One region of the Paenibacillus sp. FSL R5-0473 genome, then DNA from elsewhere that is predicted to be linked to it. Evidence: predicted binding sites of a transcription regulator. Region 1 holds the regulator's gene; each other region holds the start of a gene.
What was found. The regulator Rex, encoded in region 1, represses fermentation and respiration genes when NADH is low (regulators of the CRP and FNR family bind a similar motif). The targets are predictions, from matches to a motif close to TTGTGAAATATTTCACAA.
Positions count from the first base shown of each region.

Region 1 (10,523 bases):
TTGTACGTCATTGCGGTTAATAGTTAATTGAACGTCATTGACTCCATCGTACTGGGTTACCATTTTCTCAATCGGATTCTGCACAGCCACCTGACGATATACAAACCAACCTCCAAACAACACAACGGCTGAAATGACGGCAGTTATAGCAATAGGCAATACTTTTAGCTTCAAGTGAATTACCCCTCCCAGAATTTGGCCCAACCTACTGGCTTATTGGTATATACGAATATTTGAACATTGACTCCTGCGATAATTTCGACAGGTTTATTTGTTTTGAATGTAACTTTGAGTACATATCTGAGTATATCACATCGTATATACAATTTCGAAGGCGAAAATATGAATAAATTATTAATTTTAACTATTTAAATCAAATATATTTACAGGCAACACAAAGAACCGGTTCAGTCGGATATCCGTCTGCCGGTTCTTTCATTTCTTTAATTCTCTAGTTATGTCACTCTATTTGTTCTAGCTGTTCGGGAGTGTGTAGACCAGGTCCACCTGTTCTCCGTTGCTAAAACGATAAAAGCGATAGTGGTTATGCGTACCGTCTTTATAATACACTTGCCACACATATATTCCATTCACAACTCCGGGCATGATTCGTTTAATCTCACCGGCAGGAACTTCAGAACTGAAGCGATTGCGTATCTGCGCTTCGGACATGCCATTCTGCAGCAGCTCACTGTGTACAGCGTTTGCACCCTTAACCGGTTGATTGTTTGCATCGAATTTAACCCAGACCATAACATCCTGGTTATCCTTGTTTTTGCCGATCAGGGTCCAGTAGATGTTGTCAGAGCCTTCTTTGTCTCCCCAGATGTACTTGCGCAATTCATCATAGGATGTAATGCCCAGTTTCTCCTGTGCTGCTTGTATGGCGAGCGCTTCTTCCTTGCGTTGGTCCTGCGTGACATGGACGTAATAACGCTGAAGTCCAAACAGAATCAGAACCAGTGCAAGCAGCGAAATCCATATCCACTTCTTTTTTTTCTTCAAAAGCCGAACTTCCTTTCCCTATGATGCTCTGTCCTGCAATTAACGAGCAAGCAGACCATCAAATGCCAATTGAGACTCACGCAAAATGCGTTCTTCATCCAGCGTCAGACATTCGCCATGTTTCACCACTTGTTTTCCATCCACCCATACGTGCTCAACATCTTTGGCAGAAGCCGAGTAGATCGTATGTGAGATCAGGTCTGTATGTGGATAGAAATGTGCCTGTTCAATGTCCAAGGCGATAAAGTCAGCCTTCATGCCAACCTGGAGTGCTCCGGTATTGTTCAAGAAGATAGATTTGGCACCGTATGACGTTCCGAGTAATAACGCTTCGCCTGCTGGCACTGCCGTCGGGTCACCAGATACACCTTTGTGAATCAATGCAGCCAGTCTCATTTCCTCGAACATATCCAGGTTGTTGTTGCTTGCCGGTCCGTCTGTTCCGAGTGACACGGTAACTCCAGCTTTCAGCAACGCAGGTACCCGCGCAACACCGGAAGCGAGTTTCAGATTACTTCCCGGGTTATGGGATACAGCCACATCATGGCGGGCCAGAATCTCAATCTCTTCGTCATTCAGATGCACCGCATGTGCAACCAGGGATGGACGAGAGAAAAAGCCCAGTTTCTCCAGATGTGCCACAGGACGCAGTCCATAATCAGCCACGTTCTGCTCGACTTCACGAAGCGTTTCCGACATATGTGTATGAAGGGGAAGGTTTAGGTCGTTCGCGACCTGCACAAGCTTCTCTATGTAGTCAGGAGGGCATGTATATGGGGCGTGTGGCGAGATTACGGTTGTAATGCGACCATCTGCCTGTCCATTCCACTCACGTGCAAACGCTGCCGACTCCTCCAGCTTCCGCAATTGTTCTTCTTCCGAGCACAGCCCGATTACACCACGTGCCAGTGCTGCTCTAACGCCGGATTGCTCCACAACTTTGGCAACTTGATCCATGTGATCGTACATGTCCAGGAACGCTGTAGTTCCGCCTTTCAACATTTCAAGCACTGATAGCGAAGTTCCCCAATATACATCTTCTGAAGTCATTTTCGCTTCCATCGGCCACATTTTTTCCTGCAACCATACTTGCAATGCAAGATCGTCTCCGTGCCCTCTGAGCAACGACATCGCTGCATGACCATGCGTATTGATCAGACCCGGCAGGAAGAACAGTCCTTTTCCATCCACTTTGGTACAATTTTTGTCTTCATCCGGCAATGTCTCACCAATATGCACAATCTTGTCATTCTCAACAACCATGTATCCGTGGACCACGTTCCATGTTGTGCCGCCTTCATTAACGGCAAATTTGCCGTTGTGAATTACCCATCTATTTGTTGTCATCTTCCTCGTCGTCCTTTCCAGTCTCCAAGTAATAGGCCAAACTAAGCAGATCCGTTGTAAAGTCAGCATGGTGAATGCGGATATGCGGCGGTGTTTTTAGAATGGTTGGTGCAAAATTAAGGATCGCTTCAATTCCTGATTCAATAAGCTGATCGGCTACATTTTGGGCTTCCGTATCCGGAACCGTGATAATTCCGATGCGAATATTTTCCGTTTTAACCGCTTCCGTCAATTCATCCATTGGTTTTACCGTCAAACTGTTGATTTGACTACCAATCTTCGGTCCGTATGCATCAAATACTGCAACAATCTTCATGTTGTCTTTCAGATATGCGTTGTAGTTGGACAAGGCCTGTCCTAGGTTACCCGCGCCTACCAGAGCTACATTAATTTGCTGATCAATTTTGAGAATGTGACGAATTTTCTCGATCAAATAGGATACATCATACCCGATCCCTTTACGACCAAAATCACCGAAGTAAGCCAGGTCTTTACGAATTTGGGCCGGATTCAGATCCAGCCTCTGTCCAAGCTCTTGAGAAGAAACAGTAGCCACCTCACGCTGATGCAACTCGTTCAAATAACGCAAGTATACAGGCAGACGTCGTACCACCGCTTCCGAAATTTTATCCGATTTCATTCTTGCTCCCCCTTACCAAGGCCACGATAAAATAATAGATGAAAAGATGAGCATTCTGTATAAAACTCAAAGATAAACGTGACATTTTATACAGAATGCTCCTTGTAATTTGGGTTATAAGTTCTTACGTGCAACTGCTTTAATCGGATACGGAAATATCTAATAAAGTTTAACGCCAAACGATAGTGTCATGCAATGATATAACGAACAAAACAACCATTATTTTTGTTCATTAGCAGGTTTTTCCAACCACTCGGTAATTCGTGGAACCATTTGCTCCGTGAGCATGTGCTCCATTTTGGGACCAGGTAATGAATATAAAAAGAATTTACCATAATACGCTTCAATCACCCGTGTATCATAAACAATGACAATTCCTCTGTCCTTTGCTGTACGCACCAATCGGCCAAATCCCTGTTTGAAACGAATGACCGCTTGTGGCACGGACAGTTTCATGAACGGATTTTTCTTCTGTTCCTGAAGCAACTCACTCTTGGCTTCCACCAACGGATGATTCGGTGGCTGGAAAGGCAGTCGAACAATAGCGAGACAGGTTAGGGCCTCTCCCGGGATATCTACACCCTCCCAGAAGCTGCTTGTGCCCAGAAGTACCGTTGCTTTGGCATCTTGAAACCTGCGAGTCAATTTGGAACGACTTCCACTGTCAACGCCTTGCCCAAGCAACGAGATGTCGTTGCCAGACAGTGCCTCCTTCAGCGGATCATAGACCTGTCGCAACATCTTGTATGAAGTAAACAGAACCATCATGCGTCCACGCGTAGCAATTGCCGTCTCTGCGAGTGATTGCACCAGCATATTAACAAAGTGCGCATCACCCACACTTCCCTTCACACTTGGGAAATCACGCGGAATCACCAGAAGTGCCTGATCGCGATAGTTGAAAGGTGATGGCAACATCGACGTTAATAGCCGATTGTTCTCGGCGGCTTCCTGCAAGCCAAGCTGTTCAATCATGAACTGGAATGACTTATCTACCGAAAGCGTAGCCGATGTAAGCACAACACTTTTCTTTTTATCAAAAAATAAATCCTTCAGTTGTGCACTCACATCTACAGGTACGGCATACAGCTGGAGAGATTTGCTGCGGAATTGGCCGCTGGCTTCCATCCAGTACACCGTTTTGGCATCATCCATACGCATGAAGAACCGTAGATTCTCTTTCAATGTGGTCAGATCTTTCAGTAATCCTGTAATGTCCGTGATCAGACTATCTGATTGATAATCATCCTGATCTTCTTTCACCTCAAGCAGCAATTTGTCCCCTTTGCGAACCAAATCGCCCAGAGTCACATAGATCTGGTTCTCCAGATCCTGCAACTCCTGCCATTTTGCAGGTTTCTGAGATGCTTTCAGACGCAGTGAAAATTGCCCCGTCTCTCCCGGTGAAGCATCACTTCGTTCAGGCAACAGACCAAACAAGGCATCGCTCATACGATCCCACAGCTCCTTAACTTCAAGAGCGAGCGGGAACATCTGATCCACCATGGAGCCCCATTGCACCGAATTTTCATGCACGGATAACTGCGAACGAAGCATAGGCAGCTGACCATTACGACTGTCTTTAAATAGGCGGGTCAGTGTATGAACCAAGGTGAAATATTTCATATGCATTCCAAGATGTTTACCAGCGACATCCTCCAGATGATGTGCCTCATCGATCACAAGACTCTCATAGGCTGGCAGCAGCTGATGCGCGGCTTTCACATCCGTAAATAATTTGGAGTGATTGGTGATTACGATATCAGACAACCCTGCTTCATGTTTGGCACGATGGTAGAAGCATTTACGGAACCATGGACAGGATCTTCCCAGACATGATTCGGATTCACTCTGTACGGTCTCCCAGAAGTCCCCTCCGCGTCCGCTAAGGTTAAGTTCCTCATCATCTCCGGTTTCGGTCTGCGTAAGCCAGACGATCATCTGAGCAGCTGTGAAATAATCCTCTTTAGGTGTGGCGAATTCACGTTTATTGATTTTGTGTTCAAATTTGCGCAGGCACAGGTAATGTCCACGTCCTTTGAATACAGCAGCCTTAAACGGGAACGGTACCACTTGAGTCAGCATCGGAATGTCCCGCTCTCTCAATTGCTCCTGCAGATTGATCGTATGCGTGCTAACCATAACTTTCTGTTCTTGCTTCACACTTTCGTAAATAGCAGGCAACAGATACCCTAGAGATTTACCGGTACCCGTTCCAGCTTCGATCAAGAGATGTTTCTCTTCATCCAAGGCTTGCCTTACACTGCTGAACATCTGAGTCTGCGCTTCACGCTCTTCGTAATGATCCAGTGTATCCTTCAGATTCTCCCGAACCTGGTCCATAAACTGTTCGAAGCTTACACCATCGAGGGGGTTAGCCTCCCGCTCATCGCGTGGTGCACCAATATCGGTCCAATCACTTACATTAAGAGCAAGCTGACGATAATAGGTATGTCCGTCCAGGTCCTGAATCGGCTCTGCTTCCTTCTCACTGCGCATTCCGTCCAAAAACCAACCCAAGTCACTGTCTTCTGGTGCAAACAGGTCACTGAGGCGCTGAATCGTTATGAGCGGTAATTCCTTTAACTCATCCAGACACTTGAGTAGCACATAGGCTGTCGCCAGTGCATCACTGTCTGCCTGGTGAGGGCGATCATGTTGAAATCCAAATTCGGAAGACACATAACCGAGTTGATAAGAACCCAGTGATGGGAATGTGATCTTCAGAAAATCAATCGTGTCCAGAATGCGGCCAGTGAACGGCAAATAACCGCAACGGTCAAGAGCATTCTGCAAAAAGTGAAAATCAAAAGCGACGTTGTGTCCAACAAGCACCACATCATTAAGCAGCGGAACCATCTCCATCATCATCTCTTCGAGTGAAGGAGCGTCCGCCACATCTGCATCGGTAATACCCGTCAACCCCGAAATAAACGGGGGAATCGGTACACCAGGGTTCACATAAGAACTATATATTTGAGTTATGCTGTAGTCATGATCTATGATGGCAAGTCCGGTCTGTATAATCTCACCGTCGGACTGCGTGCCGGTTGTTTCGAAATCCAATACGGCAAATTTCATTGCAATGTACGGTCCCTTCCATTCCAGTCTATGTTACAGCATAGCAAAAAAAAGGGGATTTGAAAATTAACTGACAAAAAAGCGGTGTCCCCGCCGCTATGCCAAAGGAGGGAACACCGTTTTTTTGTCGCCGAATTCCCGCTTAATGAAGGGTCGTCAGCTGATTAGCATATTGCAATTTTCCCCTGTTCAACCTGCAAGCTTCCATGTTGTACAGTGGTTCGGTCAATGTCGGGTCATACTGAAGGGCCTGTGCAAAGAGTGAACATGCAGCTTCGGGATTCGCAAGCTTGACTTGAATACAGCCCAGGGCGTTACACACAAGCCCTTTCAAGCGAGGTGAACCTTTAAGGTACATGATCTGCTGTAAATGTGTTCCGGCTTCCGCCATTTGTTCCAGATTCAGATACGCCAGCGCCAGGTAAAAACGAGTTAATGCACTCTCCGGATGGTCGGTCACAACCCGGGAGAATTGCATGATCGCCTGCGGATACATCTGTAATTTGAAATAACCCTGACCTCGACTGAAACATTCCAGATGGAGTTCAGGCAGAGCGGTAACAGCTTCCTGTTCCGGTTCAAGGGAAGCAGGCTTATCCATCTCTCGCTCCCTCACCTGGCTCATCTTTTCTTCAAACATCAGCCATTCATCCAGCATTCCGTCACTCATCCGCTTAAGCAAGTTCCACTTTTGCAGCAATTCTTGTTTGTTCAGGCCTTCAGCGGAAGGATAGCTCTTGATAATTTCATCTAACATGTCGTTCATTTCTGCGAAAACATGCTGGAACATCGATGCATCCCCACCCTTGAAAAAATGGATTAGTGCAGTGACCTGTACTCATTTTTTGCTTCAAGGGCCGATTTCATTCTCCTTACCAGTCGATTACATAATTGTTGCGTGGACTTCCTGTTTCATCGTTTGTACAGGTTTATTCTGCCCATCTACAAATACAACGGTTGGTTTGTGAGTATTTGCCTCTTCTTGTGACATCATGGCGTAAGAAATGATAATGACGTTATCTCCAGGCTGTACCAGACGTGCAGCTGCGCCGTTAAGACATATGACCCCGCTTCCGCGTGGTCCTGGAATCACATATGTTTCCAGACGTGCACCATTGTTGTTGTTCACAATTTGCACTTTCTCGTTTTCCATCAAGTCGGATGTTTCCATCAAGTCTTCATCTATGGTAATACTACCCACATAGTTCAAGTTGGCTTCCGTTACCGTAGCCCGGTGAATTTTGGATTTCATCAGTGTTCTAAACATGGGACAGTACCTCCTATTTTTCAACCTTATATTGTCAATCAATCTTGTTTTTCCGAATTTCACCGCAAGTGCAATGAGCAGATCGTCACGGCCTTGAACTTCTTCCTGATCTGCGAGCGGCTCCAGACTTGGAAAAGCCTGAATCTCGGCGTAGTCGATAACGGCAAGCGGTGAGGTTGCAATGTGCTCGCGCAGAATCCGACGGATATCTGCGGCTGGAGTAGCTACACCTGTATCTGCGGCTTCCTGAGCTGCACGTAGTGCCTTCGATAGAACCAAGGCCTGTGTACGCTGTTCTGGGTTAAGATAGACGTTACGTGAACTGAGGGCAAGGCCATCCTCTTCGCGAACAATCGGACAGGGTACAATTTCTACAGGCATATTCAAATCATTCACCATCTGTTGAATGACCGCAACCTGCTGAGCGTCTTTCATTCCAAAAAATGCACGCTGTGGCTGTACGATGTTAAACAGCTTGGAGACTACAGTTGTTACTCCGTCAAAATGTCCTGGACGTGAAGCGCCACATAAGCGCTCCGTCAGTTTTGAGACAGATACGGTCGTTTGCGTTGCCTGTGGATACATCTCTTCAACAGAGGGAATAAATACGATATCCACTCCTTGTGAGCGTGCTGTTTCCACATCTCTGGCTTCATCCCGCGGATAGCTGTCAAAATCTTCATTAGGGCCAAATTGAATTGGATTAACAAATATGCTTAATACCACGATATCGCTCTGTTGTCTGGCTGCCTGCATCAAGCTTGCATGACCTTGATGAAGATAACCCATTGTCGGTACCAGACCTACAACAGACGCACTGGACCGAATCGCTTGACGCTTCAAGCTTAGTTCCTGTCTTAACTCTGCGATTGTCCGTAATACTTTCATGAGTTACTCCCCACCTTTTCCTTGCGTTGTCCGCCGTACAGTTGATCCAGAACACCATCCGCCGCATTGAATACATGCTCTTCGGCCGGGAACGAACGATCTTTCACTTCTTTCACGTAAGCTTCGATGCTGGTTCTGATTAATGTACCCACATCTCCATAGGTTTTGACAAATCGTTTGGGCGTATACGGAGAGGCGTATTGAACCACATCGTGGAATACCAGTACCTGACCATCACAGCCTCGTCCTGCTCCAATTCCGATGGTAGGGATGGACAGTTCCTCCGAGATCGCCCGTGCAACTTCTTCCGTAACCAGTTCAAGCACAATGCCAAACGCACCTGCAGCTTCCAAGGCTTTGGCTTCGTCCATCAGACGTTTCGCATCCGCTGCATCCTTGCCCTGAATGCGGTAACCACCAATCTGATTAACCGATTGAGGTGTCAGTCCGATATGTCCAAGAACAGGCACGCCTGCTTGCACGACTGCTCTGACGGTGTCCGCTATTTCGACTCCGCCTTCCATTTTAACCGCATGGGCATGCCCCTCTTGCATCAGTCGTCGGACACCCTTAAGCGTCTCATCCACGCTGCCATGATAGGTCATAAAAGGCATATCAGCCACAATAAATGTCTTCTCAGCACCGCGCACTACGGAACGTGTGTGGTATACCATGTCGTCGATGGTCACCGGAAGCGTCGAATTATAACCCAGTACTACATTGCCGAGTGAATCACCAACCAGGATCAGATCAATACCTGCTTCCTCTGCTAGGAGCGCTGTTGGATAATCGTAAGCCGTGATCATGGTAAGCGGCACGCCATCCTGCTTATATTTTTTCATTTTCACAATATTCAACGCTTGTTTGTTCGCCATTTTTTTTCATGGCTCCTTTCTTCTTTTCAAATAAACGCAACAAAAAAACCTTTTAGTTTTCCACTAAAAAGTCCCGAAAAGTCAAAAAAGAGTCACTTGCGATCGTCCCTTCTGTCTCGGTCCTCTTCGGCTCAGAGCAGAATCCAACAACTCACTTAAACGTATTTCATTCTTGCACTGCGGTCTGCTTATATAAAACACATCAAAGCAGAACAAAGGTTACTGTTACGGGAGTGCAATTCGGTCTGCATTAGCCGATATCGCCTCACGAACACAGTATACCAAAGTTCTGCTCAAACTTCACGTCTTATGTTCATTTTACCAGTGAAAATTCGACAAATTGTTTATGATTTCCAGGAAATCTCACCAGAGATGATTAGTGTATGTTCTCCATCGTGCTTCTCCACGATAAGTGCACCAGAAGGGTCAAGACCAATTGCCTTCCCTTCAATGACACCATGAGGATTCGTCACTGTAATCTCTCGATTCATCGATACGGACAGGGCCTCCCATAGAGCTGAGATCACGCCAAATCCTTCTTTTTGATACAAAAAATACAACTGTTCAAGCTCCGTCAAAATGGCAGCCGTTAGTTTGGTGCGATCAACGGATTGACCCGTCTCCATCTTGAGCGAAGTAGCGATTGTGGTCAGATCTTCCGGATAATCCTCGGGATCAAAGTTCACGTCAACGCCTATACCTGCGATACAGTATCTGACTTCATGATCTTCTACCGTAGATTCAAGCAATATGCCACATACCTTGCGTCCGTCAATCAACACATCATTTGGCCATTTGATGCCCGCATCAGCTCCTGAACAAGCTCGAACGGCACGACATACAGCCACTCCTGTTAATAAAGTTAGCTGCGGCGTATGCTGAAGTGGTAGATCAGGGCGTAACAGGACACTCATCCAGATTCCTTTACCCGGAGGAGAGAACCACTGTCGACCGAAACGTCCTCTTCCTCCTGTTTGTTCTTCCGCAATGACCACAGCGCCTTCTGCCTGCCCTTGCTCAGCTAGCTTGAGAACATCCCCTTGCGTAGACAGGGTCGAAGCCAACAAAACAGCCTTACGGCCAAATATGGTTGTATCCAGGGCCAATTGGAGCCCAGTAGCGTCAATGCTATCCGGCTTCGTTAACAGACGGTATCCTTTGCGGGATACCGCTTCAAACTCATAACCCATGTCTCGCAACTTGTTCACATGTTTCCACACAGCGGTCCGACTGATGGACAGATTACGGCTGATCTCTTCACCCGATACGAATCGTCCTTCTGCATTTAATAACATATGTAACAGATCTTCATGTTTGGTCATCTTGAACCACCCGCTTCACTTCTGCACTTAGTGCTTCATGCTGATTCGCTATCGTTCCAATCGCCGTTTCTCGTAACAAATGTTTCATTAGTTGCCCC
Region 1 is NZ_JBBORL010000001.1:1,653,030-1,663,552, reverse strand. Features, by position in the region: gene MKY28_RS07350 (hypothetical protein) at 1-174, opposite strand, end outside; gene MKY28_RS07345 (cell wall elongation regulator TseB-like domain-containing protein) at 475-1,005, opposite strand; gene MKY28_RS07340 (amidohydrolase) at 1,045-2,352, opposite strand; gene MKY28_RS07335 (redox-sensing transcriptional repressor Rex) at 2,339-2,992, opposite strand; gene dinG (ATP-dependent DNA helicase DinG) at 3,212-6,073, opposite strand; gene MKY28_RS07325 (tetratricopeptide repeat protein) at 6,216-6,839, opposite strand; gene panD (aspartate 1-decarboxylase) at 6,957-7,325, opposite strand; partial or broken gene panC (pantoate--beta-alanine ligase) at 7,333-8,228, opposite strand; gene panB (3-methyl-2-oxobutanoate hydroxymethyltransferase) at 8,225-9,103, opposite strand; gene MKY28_RS07305 (biotin--[acetyl-CoA-carboxylase] ligase) at 9,448-10,425, opposite strand; gene MKY28_RS07300 (CCA tRNA nucleotidyltransferase) at 10,412-10,523, opposite strand, start outside.

Region 2 (10,523 bases), 870 kb from region 1:
GCTGTCCTGCTTATATAGAGGCAATATAGCCATTGCGGCAGCTTCTTCGAACACGGTCTGCGTGGCCAGGATCAACATGGCGAGGAATACACCTGCAAACGCTCCATTCACAATTAAAAAGGCGCTCAGTGCCAGCACTCCCCATGTAACAAGATACGTCACAAAAACGTGCATGGATTGCCCGCGCAGCAAGTGCGAAGCGGCTTGCCTCTGTTCCGTTGCCAATGCAGCAGAAGCCTGCTGAAGCTGTTGCTCACGCTGTTCCAATTGGCCGTATACTTTCAAATCCCTGAAACCATACAACACTTCGGTTACTTCCGTGGACAGCAAGGCCCTTTGCTGGCGGACACGTCCGTTTATTTTTCGCTGACCTAACAAGACAATACCTGGTACAACAAATGCCGTAATCAGCATACCTAGTACTAACAAACAGGCAATCCAGATCGAAAAGGCCGAAGTGAACAGCATGGTAGCCAAAAACACCATAACGACCATGATGGGTGGATACGCGACCCGCAAAAAATAATTTTGCAAGCTTTCCACATCACCCACGATCCGCGCAAGTAGATCCCCGCTTCGGTTTTTGTTCAATATACCTGGCGTTACCGGGATCAGTTTGGCAAAAAAGGACGTCCGCAAACGGCTCAGCATGGAGAATGTTGCCCTGTGCGAATACAAGCGTTCCCCGTAGCGACTTGCCGCTCGAAGGAAACCAAGTAGTTTGACCATGGAGGTGAGTACAATTAAGGTGTACAGCGGTGGCGCAAATACTGTTTGAGATATCATATAACCACTCGCGGAAAAGAGAGCTACCCCTGCTATGCCGGCGATAAATCCGCCCAATATCGAAAGCAAGATATCCTTGCGCTCCTGAATCATCGCTTTTGACAGAATCGTCAGCTCATTCATGCTAACCCTCCTTTCCGTTGTACATCAACCATCTCCGCATATTGAGGCAGGCGCGACAGAAGTGCTTCATGATGTCCTGAATCCACTAATACCCCACTATCCATAAACAAAATGTTGTCTGCATGTTGAATTGTATATAAACGGTGTGCCACCGTAATCATCGTTGCCGTTTTGGCTAATGCCGCAATGGATTGTTGCAGTACCCGCTCGGTGTGTAGATCCAGACCAACGGTGGGTTCGTCGAACAAAATAACAGCTGGTCGCTTCAGAAAAGCACGTGCCAAGGCAAGTCTTTGCTTTTCCCCACCAGACAACCCCCGGCCACCTTCACCAACAAACGTATCCAAGCCCTGCTCCAATTGTGCAACAACGCCAGTAAGTCCTGCTTCATCTGCCGCCTGCTCAATTTCAGCTCTGTAGACGTTCCGACCCGCGCCAATCGCGATATTTTCGGCAAGTGTACCTGCAAAAATATACGGATGCTGTGTAATATAGCTAACACGTTCAAACCATGCAGCCTCATCATGTTGCGAAAGCTGGCTTCCGTTAACCAGAACCGCTCCCGAATCTGGTTTCAGTAAACCGGCAATGAGATGAAGCAGCGTGGTTTTACCTGAGCCACTTTTGCCTACAATAGCAATCTGTTCTCCTGGTCCAATTGAGATCTGTCCTGTCTCAAGTCCAAAGGAATCAGGTGTGTACTGGAATCGGACATCATTCAGTTCAATGGTTGGTGGCATTGTTATCAACTCGGCACGAGCTGTACGAAGCTCTTCCGTCTTTGTAATTGCATCGACATCGGTTAATTGGCTTTGATCCGATCCTTCTTCAGGCTCCGTTTGTGTGCTCTTGACACTAGTGTCCGCGAGCATCTGTTCCACCTTGCGAATGGCCCCCATACTGGTTCGCCCGCTGTGAAAAGCCGTTCCTGTATTCTTCAACAGACTGTAAAACTCAGGGACGAGTAACAACACGAGAAAGGCTGTGTGGAAGCTCATCGATTTGAAAACGAGTAATTGGATAGCCAGTTCAAGCGCGACAATACCAATGCTTAACATCACGATCGATTCCAGCATAAACGTATTTGTAAATGCAATCTTCAAAATGCCCATGGTGGCATCACGATACCCCAGACTGCTGCGTTCAATCTCCTGCTGTTGACGTTTAGCCCGTCCGAATATTTTCAACGTAACCAGCCCTTGAAGCGAATCCAGAAATGTACCGGAAAACTCAGCCAGTTGCGCGTATTTTTCTTCTGATTTGTTCTTTGTCTTGAGCCCAACCAAGATCATGAACAGCGGGATAAACGGTGCCGTAAACAACATAATCCAGCCTGTGTTAGAGTGCTGCGTAAACGTAACAACCAGAATCAGAATCGGGATCATCGCAGCTTCCATCATACGCGGCATGTACTGACTGAAATAACTGTCGGCCTCATCCACAGCATCCAAAGCAACACTGACCTTTCCTCCCGTCTGTCCACTCAGGGTTGAAGGCATGGAAGCGCGGGTCAGGTTCTGCAACACAGATGCTCGCATATTTGTCTTGGCGCGTGCTGCCATATGCAAGCCCACTTTCCCATTACCATACGACAACAGTGAGCGTACGGCCATAACAGCCAATAATAGGACAAGCAACAGGATCACTGATGAAAAGGAAGCTTTCTCTACAAAGATTCGCTGGACTGCTTCAGCCACCAAGGTGGCCTGGCTTATAATAGCTACACCAAGGGCCAGCGAAATGATCGCAAGGAGAAGTCTGTTTTTTCGTTGTAAAGACATTTGCTGCGAGATCAGATTGGATTTGCCTCTCCTTTTCATTGAACGCTCCTCCTTTATTTTTTCCCTTTCACATAATCCGCATCAAACAGGAACAGTTTGAAGACCAGAATAAGAGAAGGAATTAACAGGCACAGACCACCGATAAACACAACGACGAGTGCAAAACCCATCGCTGGTGGTGTCGCGCTACTCTGAATGGTGATGAATGGATCAAGAATGTAAGGATATTGACCAATTCCGTAGGCGAAAAAGGCTGTGAGAAATTGCAGCATGATGCATATAAAAGCTAAACCATAACGGCGTCCGTTATATAACAGCCACATGGCAATCATGAAAAACGCAACGGAAAGCGCCAGCAGCCACCATAAATCCATCATATTTTGAAAATGACGCTCATTGTGTTGACCCAAATATATAAATGCAGTCAGCGCGAGAATAATGGTCGGTGTGCTCCAGAACAAAGCATAGTTCCGCATCAGCTTCAATGCCGAATGGTCCTCTGCGCGAGAAGCGTAAAATGTGAGAAATGACCCACTAATGAACAATACGGACACGATCGCCAGTCCAACGATGCTCCACGATAATGGATTCGTAAATAGTGCCCAGTAATCCAGGGAAACGGTATCTCCCTGCTTCAAAATAAAGCCACCTTCAGACAGGGTCAGTGCCACTGACAATGACGCTGGAATAAGCAACCCTGTAGCTCCATATAAGAACAAATACACGATACTTTTTTTGGAACCATAATTTTCGAAAGCATAGAACGACCCACGAATGGCAAGTAAAATGACGGCAATACTTCCTGGAACAAGCAGCGCGGAGCCATAATAATAGGCCGTGTCCGGGAAAAATCCAACGATGCCAATATAGAAAAAGACAAAGAATACATTGGTGATCTCCCAGACAGGTGATAGATAACGGGAGATCAGACGATTAATCAGATGATCCTGCTTTGTCAGGCGTGCATAAAAGGCAAAGAAACCTGCTCCAAAATCAATGGAAGCTACAATAAGATAGCCGTACAAGAACAGCCAGAGTACCGAAATACCAATTAATTCATAACTCATCAGGCCTGATCCCCTTTCTTGGCTGATTGATCATGCTTCTCCTTCAACCATTTCTCCATCTCGAGTTCAGCAGGATTGTTATTGAACAACCGTCTCAGTACGACGACACACATAACGCCTAGCAGGATGTAGAGAAGCAAGAAGACGAAAAATAAAATTCTCACACTTGGTGAAGAAGTAGCGGCCTCTTCTACCCGCATATAACCTCGGATGATCCATGGTTGCCGCCCGATCTCTGCATAGAACCAACCCATCTCAACGGCCAGAAAAGCAAGCGGTGCACTCAGTGCAACCATACGAAGCATCCACTTGTTAAACTGATTACGTTTCTTCCAGAATACAAACAGGAAGTACAGACTTGATATAGCAAGCAGAGCGAATCCAACACCAGCCATTAGATCAAATAAATAATGCACAAGTAAGGGCGGGTGTTCATCTGGTGGAAATTCGTTCAGCCCGGTTACCTCGGCGTTAAAGTCTCCAAAGGCAAGGAAACTGAGCAGTTTCGGCAAATGAAGCGCGCCTATAATTTCATGTTCTGCATTCAGCCATCCCAAAAAAATCAAATCCGCGCCGCTTTCCGTCTCGAAATGCCACTCGGCAGCTGCGAGCTTCTCCGGCTGATGCTCAGCCAAAAACTTGGCAGACACATCTCCAGCTAAAGAATTTAACAAACTGAATACCAGCACAACGGCCATCATGAGATTCAAGCCTTTTTTGTGGTAGGCCGACACTCCTTTTCTCAGCATCGCAAAGGCTGCTATTCCTGCTAACAGAGCAGCTCCTGTCAGATAAGCCGAGCTTAATACATGGAACACTTTGGAGAACGTCGCTGTATTCAGCATCGCTTGCACGGGGTTCACTGCCATGAATTGACCTGCTTCCATGACAAAACCTTCAGGCTGGTTCATGAATCCGTTCACTGTTGTAATAAAAACAGCAGACATGCCTGCCCCGGCGACAATCGGAATAGTCAGCAACCAGTGGATATACGGATTTTTGAACCGATCCCACGTGTACAGATAAATGCCCAGGAATATTGCTTCAAAAAAGAATGCAAATACTTCCATAAATAGTGGCAGTGCAATGACATTCCCGGCCAGCTTCATAAAATTCGGCCATACCAGGGCCAACTGCAGTGATATCGCTGTACCTGTCACAACACCAACAGCCACAGAAATGACAAACCCTCTGGACCACCTCTTTGCCATAAGTATGTAATGGTGATCCTTCTTCCGAATGCCGATGAACTCTGCAATAGCAATCATCAAAGGTACGCCGACACCAAGCGTTGCAAAAATCACGTGGAACCCGAGCGTCAAACCAGTCACCAGCCTGCTCCATAAAACCGTATCAATAGCCATTCTTTGTGTTGCCTCCTTTCAAACTCTGTTCAATTTAGAAACATTCAATATCAGATTTGGCCAAGCTCAATGCAGAGTTGCGAAAAATTTCACAAAGTTAGGTATGACGATATCTTGCCACACCTATAATGCGTTTACTCCTGTAGGCCCCCGATAATAAGAAGCATTGGATGCCTATTAAAATCTGATATCGATGCACTTAAAGTACTAACGAAACCTATTAATCAAAATTATTATATCTTTATTTTTACCTAATTCAATCAAAGACACGTCTTCTACCCTAAACGTTCAAGAAAGGATCAACTCTTTCTGACAACTTGGTGAAAATCAAAAAATACACCCAATGGAGCTATTGATTCATTGGGTGTAAACGTGTTATTGCACGGAAGATTCTCTATTTTACTTTCTCCGGACTCACCGCACCTGCCTCGCGACGTACGCTCATGATGATCAGTGATGCAGCTAATACCGTAAGGATGATTCCAAGCATCTGAAATCCTGTCACATTGAATGTATCCCCCATAACAATTCCAATCAATAACGACGATAAAATGGTCCCCAGGTAGCGTGATGTATTAAAAATACCCGATGCCACTCCAATCATTTCTTTCGGTGTGCTTTTAAACAGTGCTGCTTGCATACCGACCGCGTTTAGGCCGTTACTTATGCCAAATAAAGCTAAGGCAACAATGATTATGAAGATTGGAGAAGTTTCATTCATAACAACGATTAATATAGAGCCAAATGTCATTAAAGAAGCGGATACGATCAGAGCTGGCCGTGATCCTGATCCGTCAATCCAGCGCCCTGCGATCGGAGCAATAATGACTGAACATAACCCCAAAGCTAGCATACTCATTCCTGTATGAACTTCGTTGAGATGTCGTACCTGCTTCAAATACGTAGGAACTCCAAAAAAAAGTGCGTAAAACAGGATGTTCACCAGCATGTATTGCACATTCACCCAAGTCATCTCGGGATATGAGGCAAACGTTCGCAGAGGGATAAAAGGCGTGGCTGCTTTTAATTCATGTCGGAAGAACATGACGAGTGCGATTAACCCGATCCCCCCTGTCAGCAGATGCCATGTTGAAATATCTCCTGTGGAATTTACTGAAAGTAAACCGATGAGCAGAGTCACCAAAGCTACCGTAAACATCAGGATACCTGGTGCGTCAATTAACGCAAGCCATTGCCGAATGGACATGTGATCAGAGATAGACGAAGATTGCTCGTCCTTCGGGATTGTTTGCCAGGCGAACCAAAAACTCGCCAAGACAAACGGAATATTAACGAAGAATATGCTGTGCCAGTCCCACCAATGAATCAATACTCCACCAATAAAAGGTCCAATTGCAGCCGCTCCAGAAAGGAATATAGCCAAGGTGGACAAGGCGGAGGCTTGTTTTTCAGTCACGTTCATTCTGACAATCGCCATTCCGACGGCCACCATCATGCTTGTGCCAATTGATTGAACAATCCGGAATACGATGAGCCACGAAAAACTGGGAGACCACGGAGCTAACATGGACGATACAAAAACAATAACAAGACCCATGAGGAAGATCTTCCTGCGGCCAAACAAATCACTACACTTGCCCATGACGGGTTGAGCGACAGCACTGGCAATGTAAAATGATAAAATAATCCACGAAACGGCTGTAAAATTAAGTTGATACACTTGTTGTAGCCTGGAAATTGCCACCGAAATCATGGAGGAATTCAACGGATTCAACATAATTCCGAGTCCAACAGCTAACATCAATCCTTTATTTCGAACGTTCATTGGTGCACCTCTCTCTCTTCTGTTGTTATCTTACTTGAACGTATTCATTTATTCCAACGCATTATATGTTATGATTTGATGAACTAGAAGGAATGAAGGAGTGGTGCAAATGGAGCTTCTTCAACTAAAATATTTCCTGACGGTGGCCCGATGCGAACATGTTACGGAAGCTGCGGGAAAGCTGCATGTCACGCAATCCTCCCTGAGCAAAACGATACAACGATTAGAGGACGACCTTGGAGTCCCTTTATTTGATCGAATCGGGAGAAAGCTGCGACTAAACGACTTTGGAAGAACATTTCTTCAGCGAACTGAAAAAGCCTTATTTGAATTGGAACAAGGAAAGCGGGAAATTGCTGACCTCTCCAATCCGGATCAGGGTACACTGCAATTGGCAGTGACTACGGTGAGCACATTGCCAGGTATACTGCGGGAATTCCGGAAAAACAAGCCGGATATTCAGTTCCATGTGCAAATGGTCTCGTTAGAAAACATGTCCAGACTTCTGCATCGGGGCGAGGTAGACTTTTGTCTCTCCTCCCCTCCGATTGAAGGTGACGATATCGAATGTCAGATACTATATGACGACCCGATTGTAGTCGCTGTTCCTATGGGTCATCGATATGCAGACCGAAGCAGCATTCAATTATCCGAGCTTAAGGACGAGTGGTTTGTTGGGGTGAAGCAAGGGTATGGGGTTCGTGATATGGTAGATTCCGTATGTCAATCCGCTGGTTTCCTACCGAAGTATGTATATGAAGGTGATGAGCCTGCAAGATTAACCGCCCTTGTGGAGGCGGAGATCGGTCTCGCTTTTATACCTAGCACAGCCAGAAACCCGCACGAGCGCATTAGATATCTTCAGGTAGAGGAGCACCAACTCGTTCGGAAAATCGCTTTACTTTCGCACAAAAACAGGTATATTTCAAAAGCCGCTTTAGAGTTTCGCAGCGTAGTTATGGACTATTTCAATGCTATGCCACGAGCATAAATTCAATCCAGAGGAGTCCATTCGAACATCTGAAATTTCACCGCATAAAAGCTCATATTAATGTGGATAACACCCCTTCCATGAAACTGGCAGAGAGTGTTGGTATGGAATTTGAATGTCTACGTAAAGGGTTTATACACGAGAATAATGAATGGACTGATCACTTGGTGTATTACAAAAATTCTATTTAAAAAGTTCATACAACTCACTCTAAAACAAGGGAACTCCATATCAAGAAGTTCCCTGTTTTCTATGTTTGTTGAATATTCTTCTTTTTGCGATGAAGGGTTACTACTCCCAAACTAACTGCTGAAATCCATAATAGAATCATTGCATTACTTGAGACTAATGATTGCACTGTATCTAGTCGTAATAATTGCGTAATTAACCTTCCTTCATAGGGTGAAAGTGTGGCTCCCAAGTTATACGCGATCAGAACAATGGTCGTACCCAGCTTTGCCATTTTGGCGATTTGTTGTGCAAAAGTATGCAATAAATAGGGCATTATACAGCGGAATGAAAACCCGATGATCATTGAGCACACGGTAGTAAGAATAATACTTTGCGAGATCGTCGTAACGAACATCGAGCTTCCAAGTAACAGAATCGATAATGGAACGATATAGTTACCGAGTGTAATGTATACTTTCCCAAAAGAAAAGCCGGCAACAAAAGCTCCCAAACCTATAAATGCAATCATGTTGCTTCCATTTGTCGCAGTTCCGATATTTTTTTCCAAAATCAAAGGAGTAATCTGTAAATTATAATTGATGAAAATAGCTACTATTACAAATAATAAGAGACCATAGCCAATCATGACTTGAAGGGCTTTTTTATTATTTGTATGGCTTGGATTCGTGGTGACCTCTTCTCTTCTATTAAGCTCTTTTTTATCAGAAGGAACGAAAATCAGGAACGCGATGAAAATAGGAAGTGCCAGGGCGTAGACATAAAATGATGTGTGCCAGCCCATTTTCAATAGTTGACCAACGAGTAGTGTTAGACAAATGCCTCCTAATCCCTCAAAGGCACTTTCTAAGCCAATTACGGTTGCTTGTTTACCTGGATTTTTATGATACATATCACTGATCATCTGAATGATGAGCCGGTTAAATAAACCTACACCTAACCCAAACAAACAGCGAGAAATGAACAGCAACGAAAAAAGGTCATGATACAATGCAGGGAATACTCCCGCAATGAGAACAAGCCCTAATCCAGTTAGTATAGTTGCTTTCTTCCCAATAAGAAGTTCAAGTCGATTAGCAATTAACACACCAAGAATGACAAATAATGAAGGTATGGTCGTTAATAATCCTACATGTGTTACCGATATCTCTGGAAAATCATTGGTTATTGCAGGAATGTTAGCGGCAATCACTGGACCTGAAGAAATTAATAACGCAACGGACAATAACGAATATGTTTTAAGCTTCTCCATGTATATTATAAAAAACCAACTCCTAATGTTTGTTTTTGCTCCATATGGCCAGTAGTTAGCCTAGATGCTGCGATAAATGGATAAAGCAGTAACGCATAAGTCGCTGACTTCATGCGTTACTGCTCAGTCGATTAGAGTTCTTTGCCGTTACTTTGAATAACTTTTTTGAACCATTCAAAGGATTTTTTCTTGCTGCGTTTCAACGTACCATTTCCAGCGTCATCTTTGTCGACATGTATAAAACCGTATCGTTTACTCATCTCTCCAGAACTTGAGCTTACTAAATCAATGCAACCCCAGGACGTGTAACCCAACAACTCTACGCCATCTTCTTCCACTGCTGTAATGAAAGCTTGGATGTGTTGACGCAGATACTCGATTCTATAATCATCCGCAATATATCCCGTCTCATCAGGAGTATCTATCGCTCCTAAGCCATTTTCAACGATGAATAGTGGCTTTTGATATCGGTCATACAAGGAATTCATTGTAATTCTTAGACCTTCAGGATCGATTTGCCATCCCCATTCACTCGTTTTCAAATGAGGATTGCGCAGTGTCGGAAACAGGTTAGCTGCCGTTTGTGTGTTTACTTCCGGGTCTGCACTGGTTAATCGTGAACCATAATAACTGAACGAAACGAAATCAACCGTATTATTTTTCAAACATTCCTCGTCCCCGTCTTCCATGGCTAAATTAATATTCATTCGTTCTAACATTTTCTTGGCATAGTTTGGGTATTCTCCTCGGGACTGTACATCGACGAAGAAGTAGTGCTCGCGATCTCTTGTCATGGCTTTCCAGACATCATCTGGTGCACATGTATACGGGTAAGTGTTGGCACCTGCTAACATACAGCCAATCTTAATTTCCGGGTTAATTCTACGCGCAATTTCAGTTGCTTTTGCACTTGCGATCAATTGATGATGAGCCGCCTGATACTTCACAGCATCCTCATTCTCACCTTCTTCAAACACTAGGCCTGAGCTACCAAAAGGTAGATGCAACAGCATGTTAATTTCATTAAAGGTAAGCCAATACTTCACTTTATCTTTATAACGGGTGAAGATCGTTTCACACAGTCTCTCATAATAATCCACCATTTTTCGACTTCTCCACGATCCAATAGTTTTCACCAAATGAATAGGGACATCAAAATGGGTAATGGTGACTAACGGCTCAAT
Region 2 is NZ_JBBORL010000001.1:2,522,706-2,533,228, forward strand. Features, by position in the region: gene cydC (thiol reductant ABC exporter subunit CydC) at 1-909, opposite strand, end outside; gene cydD (thiol reductant ABC exporter subunit CydD) at 906-2,729, opposite strand; gene MKY28_RS10980 (cytochrome d ubiquinol oxidase subunit II) at 2,744-3,757, opposite strand; gene MKY28_RS10985 (cytochrome ubiquinol oxidase subunit I) at 3,757-5,121, opposite strand; gene MKY28_RS10990 (MFS transporter) at 5,516-6,907, opposite strand; gene MKY28_RS10995 (LysR family transcriptional regulator) at 7,017-7,898, shown strand; partial or broken gene MKY28_RS11000 (GNAT family N-acetyltransferase) at 7,919-8,089, shown strand; gene MKY28_RS11005 (MFS transporter) at 8,149-9,339, opposite strand; gene MKY28_RS11010 (6-phospho-beta-glucosidase) at 9,471-10,523, opposite strand, start outside.
Region 2: the regulator Rex is predicted to act here: its motif matches at 5,199-5,216, upstream of MKY28_RS10985 (cytochrome ubiquinol oxidase subunit I).

Region 3 (10,523 bases), 230 kb from region 1:
TCCGGCCACGGCCGTAAGCATCTGGCAGACCTGTAATAATTCCTGCTTTACGCGCTGCACGCATGTCGGAAGTATAAGCATCGAACACACCCTGGTTGTGTGTTTTGCGAATGTTTGTAAATATATCAATGACGCCCTGTGGCATTTCAAAGCCATATGCCTCACATGCGTCAATCATCATGCGAATTCCGCCTGTTGGTTGAATGGAACGTTTGAACGGAGCATCGGTCTGAACGCCGACAATCTGCTCTTTGGATTGATCCAGATAACCGGGTTGGTGAGAAATAATAGTACCTGGTGTGTTCACATCAACGTCAAGGACACCGCCGTTATCCCGTTCTTTTTTGGTCAGATCAGATACGATCTCCCATAATTCTTTGGTATTCTGGGTTGCACCTGCGAGAAATGCTTCGTCGCCGTAATACGGAGACAAGTTGTGTGCCAGAAAATCATTCACATCTACGGATTTGGTCCATGTTCCTTTGGTAAAGTTTCTCCAGCCTGTTTGTTGTTTGACATCTTTTTCAATCACCGACATCGTAATCCCTCCACTAATTTGGATTTCTGGACACATAACATCTTGCTTCATTCGTAGCATTGTGTGCCCAGAGCCGCGATTAATGTGAATTGTTTCACATAAACCGGAACATGTTCTCTCTACTTGGGAACCGGAACCGCGGGATGAATGTTTTTCTTACATTTTCAGTATACGACTTGGGGCTTTCATCATCTGTGATTTTTGTCACAAAGCCAGTGAACTAACTCACTCCACCTGCGCTGTGTCCCATTGACCCCTGTAAATTCACACTTAGCCACTGCGCGGGCAGAACAACTTCCGATCGCTGTTATCCCCGGATTTTTTCAATTTTATATTTCAAAGGGGAAAATCCGGGGATAAAGGCGAACGCTCCGCTTCTTCAGTTTTTTCTGCCCACTCCGTTATTGTGTGAACATCTGGCTCAAACAGCCACATCACGGATTACGTGTAACCTCTATAGAACCCTTTTGCTCCTCTACGCTCGGAGCAAACCAAATCTTAGAATAAATCCTGAAAAACAGATGCTTCGCTCTTCTGTTTTTCTGCCCTCTCGTTATTGTGTGAAAGACGGCAATCGGGGCTCCCCTCTCGGGGAACCCTGATCTTCTTGCCGTAAAGCACGCTTTGTTCTAAATTTATTATTCAAACTTTCCGTAGAAAGCGTTGCGGTACACATCAGCCAGTTCAGTTACCAGCGGCAACTTCGGATTGGCGGTTGTACATTGGTCTTCGAAGGCACGGTCTGCCAGATAATCGACATGTGCTTCAAAGTCTTTGGCATCGAATCCGATCTCTTGGAACGATTCTTCAATACCCAGTGTTTTGTTCAGTTTGCGAATCGCATTGATGAGACTGGTTACGCCTTCTTCTGTCGTACGAGCAGGCAATCCCAAGATGCGGGCAATTTCGGCATACCGCTCATCCGCTACAAAGTGCGAATATTTCGGGAACGATGCAAATTTGGTCGGTTTTTTCGCGTTGTAACGAATGACGTGTGGCATAAGAATCGCATTGGTGCGTCCGTGTGCGGTGTGATACTGACCGCCCCATTTGTGCGCCAAGCTGTGGTTAATGCCCAGGAATGCGTTGGCAAACGCCATACCTGCAATTGTGGAAGCATTATGCATTTTCTCACGTGCCAGTTTATCGCCTTGCAGCGCAGATTGCTCCAGGTATTGGAACACCAGTTGGATTGCTTTGATCGCAAGTCCATCCGTGTAATCATTTGCCATAACAGATACATAAGCTTCAATCGCATGCGTCAGTACGTCCATACCTGTATCGGCAACGGCTGTTCTCGGCAGGGAGTATACAAACTCCGGATCGACAATCGCTACGTCTGGTGTCAGCTCATAGTCGGCCAATGGATATTTGGTGTTACCTTGATTTTTATCTGTGATAACCGCGAACGATGTCACTTCAGAACCTGTACCGGATGTGGTTGGGATCGCTACAAATTTCGCTTTTACGCCGAGACGTGGATATTTGTAGATCCGTTTGCGGATATCCATGAATTTCTGTTTCAGATCATTGAAGTCCGTGTCCGGATATTCATAGAACAACCACATGGCTTTGGCAGCATCCATCGGTGATCCACCGCCAAGTGCGATAATGCAGTCTGGTTGGAAGCGGCGCATCATTTCGGTTCCGCGATCTACCGTCGTTGTGGATGGATCGGGTTCTACATCAGAGAATACTTCGATCGCTACTGGCATTTGGCGTTGACGCAGATAGTGTTCTACCTTTTCAACATATCCAAGTTTCACCATCATGGCATCCGTAATAATGGCCACACGTGTGATGTCAGGCATTTTAGCAAGATACTGCGTTGCCCCTTTTTCGAAGTAGACTTTGTTCGGCACTTTGAACCATTGCATATTCACGGTACGGCGAGCCACCCTTTTCACATTGATTAAGTTCACAGCGGTTACGTTGGAAGAAGTCGAGTTACGTCCGTATGATCCGCAGCCCAGTGTCAATGACGGCATGTTTGTGTTGTAGATATCCCCGATGGCACCGTGTGTGGATGGTGAGTTCACAATAATCCGTCCAGTTTGCAGACGATCTGCGAATTTGCCGATCACTTCTTCATTTGTGGAGTGGATAACCGAGGAGTGACCCATGCCGCCAAAAGCAACCACTTCTGCTGCACGTTCAATTCCCTCTGCTGCCGTTTTAACTTTGTAACAAGCCAGTACCGGGCTTAATTTCTCAGCCGACAATGGGAATTTGGTACCTACCCCTTCAATTTCGGCCACGAGAATTTTGGTGCCTGCTGGAACTTCAATACCGCACAATTTGGCAATGCTCACCGCAGATTGACCAACAATCGCCGGGTTCACCGCACATTTCTCGGCATTAATCGCACCTGCTGTCAATTTTGCTGCTTCATCTTTGTTAACAAAGTAACAGCCATTTGCAATCATTTTTTTCTTCACTTGATCGAAGATCGGTTCTTCAATGATGACCGCTTGTTCGGAAGCACAGATCATGCCGTTATCGAAAGATTTGGACAGGATCAAATCCGTTACTGCCTGGTTGATATCCGCGCTTTTCTCGATAAAGCAAGGTACGTTACCCGGTCCTACGCCCAGTGCAGGTTTACCACAGCTGTACGCTGCACGTACCATGCCGGATCCACCTGTTGCCAGAATAAGAGCCACATCATTGTGATTCATCAGTTCGTTTGTACGATCCATGGAAGGATCATCAATCCATTGAATACAATCTGCTGGTGCACCATGTTTCACAGCCGCTTCCAGCAGGATTTTGGCAGCTTCCCGGCTACAATTCTGTGCAGATGGGTGGAAGCCAAAGATGATTGGGTTACGCGTCTTGATGGAAATCAATGCTTTAAACATCGTCGTTGATGTTGGGTTGGTAACTGGTGTAATACCCATGATGATGCCGACCGGCTCCGCAATTTTCTGGAAGCTTTCATACTCGTTATCTTCAATCACACCTACGGTTTTATCGTACTTGATGCTGTGGTACACATATTCTGTTGCAAATATATTTTTGGTGATTTTATCCTCATACACTCCGCGGCCTGTTTCTTCTACGGCCATCTTGGCGAGCATCATGTGTTTATCCAGACCCGCAAGCGCCATTGCTTGCACAATCCGGTCAATCTGCTTCTGGTCCATCTTCATGAATGCGGCGTGTGCTTTATTCGCTTTGTCGATTAACGTTTGAATATACTGACCTGCTGTCGGTTCTTTTGCTGGGGCGACTTCGTTCTTTACAGCCATCTCCCTCATCCTCCTAAAGGTTCGTATTAGTTTGTCTCTCTCGTTTACATTCACATCGTAACATGACAATAAACTTAATTATGTGATTTTTTTCACAAAGTATAACAAATTTAATTTAAGTTTTGTAGTGTCCTTCATACGACCATTTTCACTTCCTATTTAAAATATAGAGCTGTAAAATTCATCTTCTTCATTAAAAGTGAATTTTATCACAATGTTTGAAATTTCGTCATTTTTGCCCCCTTTCCTTCCCCCTCAAACGGTAAGATTAGGTATATACTGAACTTAAAAATTGAACCACCGCAATTTGTACCGTCCTTCCTCCCGGCCGAGATGACCCTGATCAGGACGGCAACGGTTTGCGGCGAACCTCGGAGGCTACTGCTTACTACAGAAGGTCGTCCGATGGACATAAAGGGGAGATAGACTTATGAGAGAACTAACAACTGTACTGGAAACGCGCGGTAATACTAACTGTTTCTCGGAAGCAAATTTCAACCATCTGCTGGTTACCATGAAAGATAGAACCTATCCGGAAGGTACACATCTGTACTGGGAAGGCGACATCTCTGACAAACTTTATTATATGAAACGGGGCCGTGCCCAGATCACCAAATCCACGGATGAAGGCAAGGAACTGATCATGTACATGTATCAATCCGGTGATATGATTGGGCAGGCTGATCCCTTCTTTGGCTCTAAACACAGCTTCTCAGCGGAAGTATTGGAGGACAGTGAGATCGGTGTACTGGAACATAAAGACCTGGAAATGTTAATCTGCCAGCATTGTGACTTCGCGATCGATTTTATGAAATGGATGGGCATCCACCACCGGTTGACACAGACCAAATTCCGGGATCTCATGTTATATGGCAAACCGGGTGCACTTTGCTCCACCCTCATTCGGTTGTCGAATTCGTATGGTGAGCCTCATGGAGAGCATGTCATTATTCACAAAAAAATTACCCACACGGACCTGTCCAATATGATTGGAGCCACTCGTGAAAGTGTAAACCGCATGTTAAGCGACCTGCGTAAGAAAGATGGGATTGAATATGACAATGGAATGATTGTCATCAAAGATCTGAAGATGCTGCAAGGAATCTGTCACTGTGAGCTTTGCCCGAACGAGATCTGTCGTATTTAATATTTGACTATGCTGATCGGATCTTGTTTATATATTTAATGAAAAAAAGCCCAGTTCTCTAAAAAGAGATTGGGCTTCTTGGTATACTTAGGATGCATTGGTTAATTCGAGCTTTACCGCATCACGTGGATTCAATTTCATGTCCAGACCATTTTCCATTAATTCTTTGTCATTCACCATAATGACCCAACGCTCATTCATACGAGGCGTGACATTCTCGACCGAGACGACAAATTTGTTGTTCTCCGACATTCTTACAATGCCGCTGGACTTCAACACATCGCGAACTGTGCACTCTTGAACGTAGACGCCGGCATATTGACGATTAAGGGTTGGCATAATGTTTCCACCGCTAACCTTGAGTAACGTTGTCTGATATGCAACGCCATCCCCCCCACTGTCAGCGGCTTTCACGTAAATGATCACTTCATCTTTGGCATGAAGCTCCATGTCCCAATCTTCCTGTTCAATATCCTTGCCATTTAATTTGACAGCCCAGCTCAGCGAAGAATCCAGAGAAACTTCACCCACGGATTGAATCCGCTTGCCATCTGCCGTAAAATCAACCAGTCCGCTATTGAGTAATGCTTTTTTGAGTGTCAAACCCTCACTAAAATCTCGCTTAATGGACTTTGTTGCATCAGGCAAAAACGTACTGCCATCTACAGCCACTGTGATTGTATTCGCTGTTTCTGTCTCTTTGACAATTGGCTGCTCAGAAGGCTGTGTCTCACTACAACCAGCCAAGATCGCCAGTAGGAGCAAACATACACCTATGTAACCGGGGATTTTCTTCATCATGTAGGTAACACCACCCTGCGTAAAATCATTCACCCTGTTGTCCATAACCTCTATTATGGCACAACCTTCGGCAAAAAAAAGTGTCAAAGCCGTTACTTTTATAGGGTACCGCCTGCAAATAAGGCTTGTACAAGAAAGAGAGCCTGCACACAGGCTCTCCAATCTAAATTATTTTTACGTTATCATTGGTTACGTTATCATTGGACACAAGCCTGCATGTATGTCCGTCCTCCATCTCCATCTTTCAGATATGGATTAAGCCCGAAGAACTGCTCCTCAGACACATAGACCCCTGTCAGCAATCGCCCTTCAAGTAATCCACCATCCACCTGTACGCAGCATGAAGGTGCGTCTACATACTCCTGATACAACGGAATCTGCCCATATTGTTGATGGACCTTAAATACCTTCCCTTGCTCATGCAAAGGGCGTTCCGAGAAATAGGTAGGCACAATGTAACGGGCAATGACATCCAGCTCCTGCACGCTATAAAAGGGTTCATCACCAAGCCATGGTGCAAACATTCGAATCTTCTCATATTGAGACCAGACAACCGCCTGAATCAGCATTTCTGCCTCAACCAACCGACCTTCTCCCACATCTAAAGCCAATTGCTTAGCATGCATAGTTTCTTCCATCTGAGACATCGTTGAATCAGGTTGTCCCAGCTCACATCCGATACACTTCCAGCCCCTGGACGTTTGAATCCATTTTTGCAGCACCGCCGGAGCTAATTTCGGACCATCGCTGTTCACAGAATGCGTATTCACTTCGGCAAGATCATCCTTAACCGAACGGGAATATGCTGTGCGCTTAAACAACTCTGCAGCTTTTTTGTAAATTAGATGGACCTGAATGGATGCGCTCTCAAGTTCTGCAATATCTTTTTTGCCGTAGCGTACTTCACGGGATAAGCTTTCTTCTCTCATGACAAGTGGGCCTCCTTCGCTCCGGCCGTCTGTGGCCATTTTCTATAGATTATACTACAACTCATGACAACATGTGCATAGCCCAAGAGAAAAACGCCGAACAACATAGTACTTAAGACAAAAACCCCTGATTTCCACAGAAATCAGGAGTCTATGTCATTCATGCAACAAAAGTGGGTGATATTGCTTATGCGTTAGTCAACCCACTGCTCAGCCCAGTCTTGAATTTGATTCATGACAGGCTGGAGCGCTCTACCTTTATCCGTCAGTTCATATTCAATACGAACTGGCGTCTCGGGATAGACGTGACGAACCAGAATACCTTCACTCTCCAGATCTTTCATCCGTTCGGATAACATCTTATCACTCATGGATGGAATCAGATTGGAGATATCCTTGAATCGCTTCGAACCACTCATCAATGTTTGAATAATTAAACCATTCCAGCGCTTGCCCAAAAAAGAAAACGCCGTCTCAAAACGCGGACACATCCGCAAGTCTTGACCTTCCACATTAATCACCTCTTTAGAGATCACTCAAATCAACTTACATTTTGTTAGTATATTTCATAATAACATATTTAAGCTTCAAAGAAAACGCCTGCAACTAAAAAGTTTAAATTTTAGAAGCATATCATCCAAAATGGATCATACATCCCAGTATACATTACACGCTACGTCGTCACCATGGGAAATATCGTATAACTTCCCCATAGTACTATCTTACCCAAAAAGAACCCAGCTGCCACAGTCATCAATGACTCGGAGAAGGGTTCTTTTTGAATAAAACTTATAATTTCCATTACACGATTGAGTTAGTGAATTAGACCAGCACGCCACCAAATGGTCTTACAGGTTCGCTCTTGCCAAATTCCGGCTTAAAGCTGCGGGCAGGATATGCCCATTTCACAGCGTTGCTGATCACTCTTAATATTTCCGGTTTGTAATAGGTCGGATATGTCTCATGACCTGGTCGGAAATAAAAGATTTTACCTTCACCACGCCGGAACGTACATCCGCTCCGGAATACTTCCCCACCCTGGAAGTTGCTCACAAACACCAGTTCATCCGGTACTGGAATATCGAAGAATTCACCGTACATCTCTTCTTTTTCCAATACAATCTTGCCTTCGATGCCATCCGCAATCGGATGAGATGGGTTAACACACCATACAATTTCCTGCTCGTCAGCTACACGCCACTTCAGATCGCAGCTTGTTCCCATCAGCGCTTTGAATGGTTTGGAGAAATGACCTGAATGGAGCACAATCATTCCCATCCCGTTCAGCACTCGCTGCGCAACCTTCTGTGAGATCTCATCGCTTACGCGATCATGTGCCATATGTCCCCACCATATGAGCACATCTGTGGAATTCAGCACTTCATCACTTAATCCGTGTTCAGGCTGATCCAGTGTAGCTGTACGAATAGCAAAGCCTTCGCCGCCAAGTCCGTCAGCCAGTGCTCGATGCAGACCATCCGGGTAGACTTCCCTTACTTCATCGTGAATTTTCTCATGGACAAATTCATTCCAAATGGTGACGTTGATCATATTCAATTTCCCCCTAGTGTAGCTCTAAACCCACCACATATCGCCCAGCGGTTCTTCGATTAATACTTGCTGGAGATTTTGCACAGCTTTAGAGAATCCTTCTTCAACCGACATCAGACCGTCTTCGTGCTCAATACTTACTACATAATCATATCCGACCAGACGCAAGGCACTCATAATATCTGCCCAAGTCTTGTTATCATGTCCATAACCGACCGAGCGGAACTGCCAAGCCCGATCCAGCATATTGGTATAGTCCTGCATATCCGTTACACCGTGTTTGTTCACGTTTACCGGATCAATTGTTGTATCTTTTGCATGGAAGTGATGGATAGCCCCTTCACGTCCCAAGATGTGAATTGCCTGAACCGGATCAATACCTTGCCACCACATGTGACTTGGGTCCAGATTGGCTCCGATCACTTCACCTGCTGCTTCACGCAGTCTCAGCAAGGTTGCTGGTGTATGAACGGAGAATCCACCGTGCAGCTCCAATCCAACTTTTACGTTACGATCTGCTGCAAATTTACCCCACTCTGTCCAGTAAGGGATCACTTTGTTCTCCCACTGCCACTTCAGGATCTCCTGGAAGTCATTTGGCCATGGTGCAACAGGCCAGTTCGGATATTTGGCATCCTCATGGTCTCCCGGACAACCGGAGAATGTATTCACTACAGGTACTTCCAGCTTCTCAGCCAGTTCTACCGTTTTAACAAAATCATCGTGAAATCCTTTGGCAATATCCTTTTGCGGATGTAGCGGGTTACCATGACAGCTGAGTGCACTGATCGTCAAACCACGTGATTCCACTGCATTTTTGAAGTTTTTCAATGCTGTAGGATTGCTTAATAACTCATCTGGCTTACAATGTGCATTGCCTGGATGTCCGCCTGTTCCGATCTCTACTGCTTTTAATCCCTTGGATGCTACATAATCAAGAGCATCCTCCAATTTACGTCCTCCGAATAGTACCAAAAATACGCCGAGTTTCAAGTGCGATTCCTCCCTGGATTAGATATCGTATGATTGCTGAATTCATGAATATTGAACTGTATACAATTACCGTTCAGATCACATGCCTGTTTGATTAGTGTGGAAAATCGAGAGTGTTTCTATCCTGAAATTGAACGTAAGAATACTGGTTATTCTGCTTCACTCGTAAGAGCATCAAGCTTCGAACACTTATTGCTCAGACTAGTGGGATTCCACGGTTTCAATCTCAGTTTGAACTGTGCGAGTTACTGCAAAAGAATCATAGCTGCTTTCCAGATGTATGTGCTTGCCTTCAAGTGAAGAACGCTGGAATGAATGCATGGCTTCCAGTACGTGATAAGCAAGCTTGCCACTGGCTTTGTGTTCCCGTCCGGCACGAATGGATTCAACCATTTCCGTTACGCCGATGCCTCGTTCGTTTTGTCCACTTTCGAAGACTGGTTTGACCGTCTCCCAAGTGTCTTGACCGTATCTGCGAACCTTCACTTCCCCGTTAAAATAATTGGGGTCCGGTACACTAAGCGTACCTTCTGTACCATAGATTTCAATACGTGGCAGATCCGAAGCTCCACGAATATCAAAACTGGTGATCATGGTTGCAATGGCACCCTCTGCAAAATCAATGGTTCCTGCCAAGTGGGTAGGCGTCTCTACTTGCAGTGCTGTGCCTTCCTTCGGCCCAGAGCCAATCTTGCGATCTGCAATCTGTATGCCTGCCGAGGCGCTGATTCTGCGTATCGGTCCAAGCAGCGTAATCAGAGCGGTCAGGTAGTAAGGTCCCATATCAAACATCGGTCCGCCACCTGCGACATAAAAGAACTCCGGATTAGGATGCCAAGCTTCTGGTCCTCCACCCATGAAGAATGAAGTCGCTGCAACGGGCTTGCCAATCAGCCCATCCTCAATGGCTTTACGAGCTGTCTGTATGCCTGAACCTAGGAAGGTATCCGGTGCAGAACCAACATACAATCCCTTTTCCTCAGCCAACTCAACAACCTTGCGACCATCCTCAAGAGAAATGGCCAGCGGCTTCTCGGCATACACATGTTTGCCTGCTTCGAGTGCAGCCAGATCGGTCATGGCATGACTGCCAGGAACCGTAAGGTTCAACACAAGTTCAATTTCGTTATTTTGCAGCAACTCATCTACATTGTAAACGTTTGCGATATTAAATTCATCTGCCCGTTCCTGAGCGCGTTCACGAATCAAATCCGCAACAGCCACGACTTCAATGACCGGGTTGTTTTTGAGATTTTCCAAGTAGATGGCGCTGATGTTACCACACCCGATGATGCCTGCTTTCATTTTCTCCA
Region 3 is NZ_JBBORL010000001.1:1,422,928-1,433,450, reverse strand. Features, by position in the region: gene pflB (formate C-acetyltransferase) at 1-538, opposite strand, end outside; gene adhE (bifunctional acetaldehyde-CoA/alcohol dehydrogenase) at 1,177-3,789, opposite strand; gene MKY28_RS06205 (Crp/Fnr family transcriptional regulator) at 4,220-4,936, shown strand; gene MKY28_RS06200 (hypothetical protein) at 5,024-5,737, opposite strand; gene MKY28_RS06195 (hypothetical protein) at 5,935-6,666, opposite strand; gene MKY28_RS06190 (winged helix-turn-helix transcriptional regulator) at 6,861-7,157, opposite strand; gene MKY28_RS06185 (ThuA domain-containing protein) at 7,489-8,217, opposite strand; gene MKY28_RS06180 (sugar phosphate isomerase/epimerase family protein) at 8,242-9,210, opposite strand; gene MKY28_RS06175 (Gfo/Idh/MocA family protein) at 9,412-10,523, opposite strand, start outside.
Region 3: the regulator Rex is predicted to act here: its motif matches at 3,870-3,887, upstream of adhE (bifunctional acetaldehyde-CoA/alcohol dehydrogenase).